DNA from 2 places in the Paraclostridium sp. genome. Region 1 is predicted to be linked to the other one. Evidence: a T-box and tRNA genes for the amino acid it is inferred to sense, from the RefSeq annotation. Region 1 holds a T-box; the other holds one or more tRNA genes.
What was found. A T-box is a leader RNA that pairs with one kind of tRNA and senses whether it is charged. The one in region 1 lies ahead of asnS (asparagine--tRNA ligase), so its partner is inferred to be a tRNA-Asn.
Positions count from the first base shown of each region.

Region 1 (2,261 bases):
ATGGAAAAAGTACAAATTAGTAAAAATAACTTAAAAAACTGTCACATAATAATTAAAAATTATTCATGTGACAGTCTAATTATTACTCACTTGGAACCAGTATATATTCACCTGATTTTAAATTATAATCTCTTGATATTACATTAGGGTTTTTTCTGTGAACAACCTTTCTAAATTTTTCTATATTTTCTATATCCTTATTGTAAGTTTTAATTATATCATCAAGTGTTTGACCTTGTTTAACAAAATGCTTAACAAAGTATCTATTACTCATTATTTCTTCATAAGTTTTAATATATGGAATTTTAGTGATTTGATTAAATGCAGGCACGTTTTCATTTAAGTAATTAAACGATTTATCCAAACAAGTTATATAATTATAAATACCTGATTTAATAACTTGAGAAAAAGAAGTACAGTCACTAATATTCGGACTTATAAAAAATAATGTTAATATAAATATTAATAAATATTTCAATTAATCACCTCCTATTAAGGAGTATTGATAAATATATATATGTTAAACATATTTATTAAATTAAATTTATAAAATAAAACGTTGACTTAAAAAATATAAGTTGGTATAATTTTATTAAATAATTCAAATAATACAAAAATAAAGACAGTGAAGAGAAGAGTAAGTATAAAATGTAGGCACAGCGAATTGAGGATGGTGAAAGCTCAACACGAGGTTTATACTGAAGAACATCTCGGAGTCTCTAACCGAAATATTATATATAGTAGGCTTAGACGGAAGATCCCGTTATAGATCATTAAGCAATGCTTAGCTAAGAGGCCAAATTTGGCAATTAGGGTGGTACCGCGATAGTAATAGTCTTTCGTCCCTTTATATGGGAATGAAGGGCTTTTTTTATATTTAAATTTAAAATTTATAGGAGGATACAAAATGCAAAGAGAATTTATAGAAATTAAAGAGCTTTACAGAAACAAAGAAGAGCATATCGGAAAAACTGTAAAAGTAGCTGGATGGATAAGAACATCTAGAGCATCTAAAAACTTCGGGTTTATAGAATTAAATGATGGAAGTTTCTTTAAAAATATGCAAGTTGTAATATCTGAAGACAAACTAGAAAACTTTAAAGAAATAACTAAGCTTCCAATAAGTTCATCTATACTAGTAGAAGGTGAATTAGTAGCTACAGAAGGTGCTAAACAACCTGTAGAAATACATGCAAGTAAAATAGTATTAGAAGGTGAATCAGATAGTTCATATCCACTTCAAAAGAAAAGACATACATTAGAATATTTAAGAACTATAGCTCACTTAAGACCAAGAAGTAATACTTTCTCTGCTGTATTTAGAGTAAGAAGTTTAGCAGCATATGCTATACATAAGTTCTTCCAAGAAAGAAACTTTGTATATTCACATTCTCCAATAATAACTGGTAGTGACTGTGAAGGTGCAGGAGAAATGTTTAGAATAACAACTATGGATTTAAATGATATACCTAAGAATGAAGACGGGGCTATAGATTATACAAAAGATTTCTTTGGAAAAGAAGCTAACTTAACAGTTAGTGGTCAGTTAAACGCTGAAATAATGGCTCTTGCATTTAGAAATGTTTATACATTTGGACCTACTTTTAGAGCTGAAAATTCATTTACACAAAGACATGCATCAGAATTTTGGATGATCGAACCTGAAATAGTATTTGCAGACTTAGAAGATAACATGGAACTTGCAGAAGATATGATAAAATATGTTATAAACTATGTTATGGAAAATGCTCCAGAAGAAATGGAATTCTTTAATAGTTTCATAGATAAAGGATTATTAGAAAGATTAAACAATGTAGTAAACTCTGAATTTACTAGATTAACATATACTAAAGCTGTTGAATTATTACAAGAATCAGGACATGAGTTTGATTATCCAGTTAAATGGGGAGATGATCTTCAAACAGAACATGAAAGATACTTAACAGAGCAAGTATTTAAGGCTCCAGTATTTGTTACTGATTATCCAAAAGATATAAAAGCATTCTATATGAGAATGAATGAAGATGGAAAAACTGTTAGAGCTATGGATCTTTTAGTTCCAGGTGTTGGAGAAATCGTTGGTGGTTCTCAAAGAGAAGAAAGACATGATGTATTATTAGATAGAATAAAAGAAATGAATCTTAATGAAGAGGATTACTGGTGGTATTTAGAACTTAGAAAGTTCGGAACAGCTACTCATTCAGGATTTGGATTAGGATTTGAAAGAATAATAATGTACATGACTGGTATGTCAAACATAA
Region 1 is NZ_JBOFKN010000081.1:22,282-24,542, forward strand. Features, by position in the region: gene ACRCYC_RS05630 (hypothetical protein) at 83-478, opposite strand; T-box leader at 617-850, shown strand; gene asnS (asparagine--tRNA ligase) at 908-2,261, shown strand, end outside.

Region 2 (2,261 bases), on a different contig from region 1:
GTAATAAAAAAACTTCGTTATATGGGATAGGTATAATATTAGTTTTGTTTGATATAGTTCTTATTGTTTTTTGCATATCAATTTCAAATAAAATAACTTTAGTTAAAACTTTAGATGATAAAGTGTATTCTAAAAAATACTATCTAATAAATTCGATTTATATGATTATAGGTTATATACTAATGAAATGTGTATTTATTAATATTTTGAATTTATGTGCTCATATAAGTACAATAAATAAATTTGAAAGTTCGTTTATAACTAGGTATTTAAGTGAAGGTGGTTTTTTAGGAATTTTAATTATATTCACACAGATAGTTATAATAGGGCCTATAGTAGAAGAGTTATTATTCAGAGGAGTTTTATTAAAATGGTTATTGAATAAATATGAAAAGAGACATTTAAAAGCAATTATATATTCATCTGCTATATTTGCTTTTATGCATTTTAATTTAGTTCAAGGTATAACTGCATTTGGGGGTGCAATTATATTAGGGTTAATATATTACTATACAAAATCTATCAAGTTATGTATAATTGGACATTTTATAAATAATTTTTTAGTTATAATGCCGATTCCAGAAGGGATAGTTTTAAATATAGTATACTTGATAGTAGGTAGTTATTTAATTAATAGGGGGATTGGACATATTAAAATTAACTTAAAACTTTAAATTAAAATTATTATTAATAGAAGAAAAAAATGTCGATGAAAAATATTGAAAAATTTAAAAAAATACTTAACAAAATGCTAAAAAAATAATATAATTATAGAGTAAGTATAAGGCGACATAGCCAAGTGGTAAGGCAGTGGACTGCAACTCCTTGATCCCCAGTTCGAATCTGGGTGTCGCCTCCAATATATATGGGAATATGGCTCAGTTGGTAGAGCAATTGACTGTTAATCAATGGGTCACAGGTTCGAGTCCTGTTATTCCCGCCAATTTATGCTAGTGTGGCTCAACGGTAGAGCAGCTGACTTGTAATCAGCAGGTTGTAGGTTCGATTCCTATCACTAGCTCCAATAAAAAGTAGACTATTGAAAGTAGTCTACTTTTTTTATGTATAAAAAAATTGTATTAGAATATGTGATATTATCACAGAAATAAAAACGCATAATAATTATAATATACATATATTAAAAAACAGGAGTGATTAAATGAAAAAAATGAAAAAGAAAGCAATCATAGATAAAGAATATTGTGTAGCTTGTGGAAGTTGTGTTAAAGTATGTCCTCTTGAAATTATACATATAGAACAGGGTGTTTTCGCAAAAATAAATGAAGAAAAGTGTGTTGGGTGTGGAAGATGTGCTAATTCCTGTCCTGCATCAGTTATAGAGATAAAAAAAATAGAGGTAGGTGATTAATATGAAAAAAAATATAAAAAAAATTAAAGATTATATGTGGATATTAAGTGCAATGTATTTATTTTTAGGAATGTTTAATATATTATTTGCATGGCTAGGAATGATTTGTTTCTTAGTTCCACTAATTATATCTATGAGTGGGGGAGGTAAAACTTACTGTAATAACTATTGTGGAAGAGGTCAATTATTAGATTTAATGGGGAATAAAATGAAGCTATCTAGATATAAAGACATGCCAAAATTTTTAAAAAGTAAAACATTTAGATATGGATTTTTAATATTTTTCTTAACTATGTTTCTTAATATGGTATTAAATACGTATTTAGTATTTAAAGGAACTAATGATTTAAAAGAAGTTTTAACGATACTTTGGACATTTAAAATGCCTTGGAATTATAATGAATTGATCAAAGTTACTCCTTGGATATCACAGTTTGCATTTGGATTTTTTAGTATTATGATAACGTCAACTATATTAGGGATTATAACGATGCTTGTATACAAGCCGAGGTCATGGTGTGTTTACTGTCCTATGGGTACGATGACACAGATGATTTCTAAAGTTAAATATAGAGAATAAAGATTTCAATTGGTAGGTTATGATGAAATACTTGAATTTTAAAAATAAGAGTAGTAAGATGGTGAGTATATGAACGTATAAGAGGACAAAATATGAATGAGGTGACAACGTTGAATGAGTTAAAAGTACATATAAAAGAAAGTGCATTTATATCTAAGGTATTTTTAAGATGGCTATTATTTGCTTCTATATCAGGTGTAGTAGTAGGGATTGTTATATCTTTTTTTCTAAAAAGTTTGCAATGGGCGACTAGTACAAGAGAAGCAAATCCATGGCTATTATTTTTATTGCCATTAGGTGGAGCTCTTGTAA
Region 2 is NZ_JBOFKN010000157.1:73,070-75,330, reverse strand. Features, by position in the region: gene ACRCYC_RS11940 (lysostaphin resistance A-like protein) at 1-674, shown strand, start outside; tRNA gene ACRCYC_RS11935 (tRNA-Cys) at 786-859, shown strand; tRNA gene ACRCYC_RS11930 (tRNA-Asn) at 868-943, shown strand; tRNA gene ACRCYC_RS11925 (tRNA-Thr) at 950-1,024, shown strand; gene ACRCYC_RS11920 (4Fe-4S binding protein) at 1,169-1,369, shown strand; gene ACRCYC_RS11915 (4Fe-4S binding protein) at 1,371-1,949, shown strand; gene ACRCYC_RS11910 (voltage-gated chloride channel family protein) at 2,042-2,261, shown strand, end outside.
Region 2: it encodes a tRNA-Asn, which carries the amino acid that the T-box ahead of asnS (asparagine--tRNA ligase) is inferred to sense. The anticodon was not compared.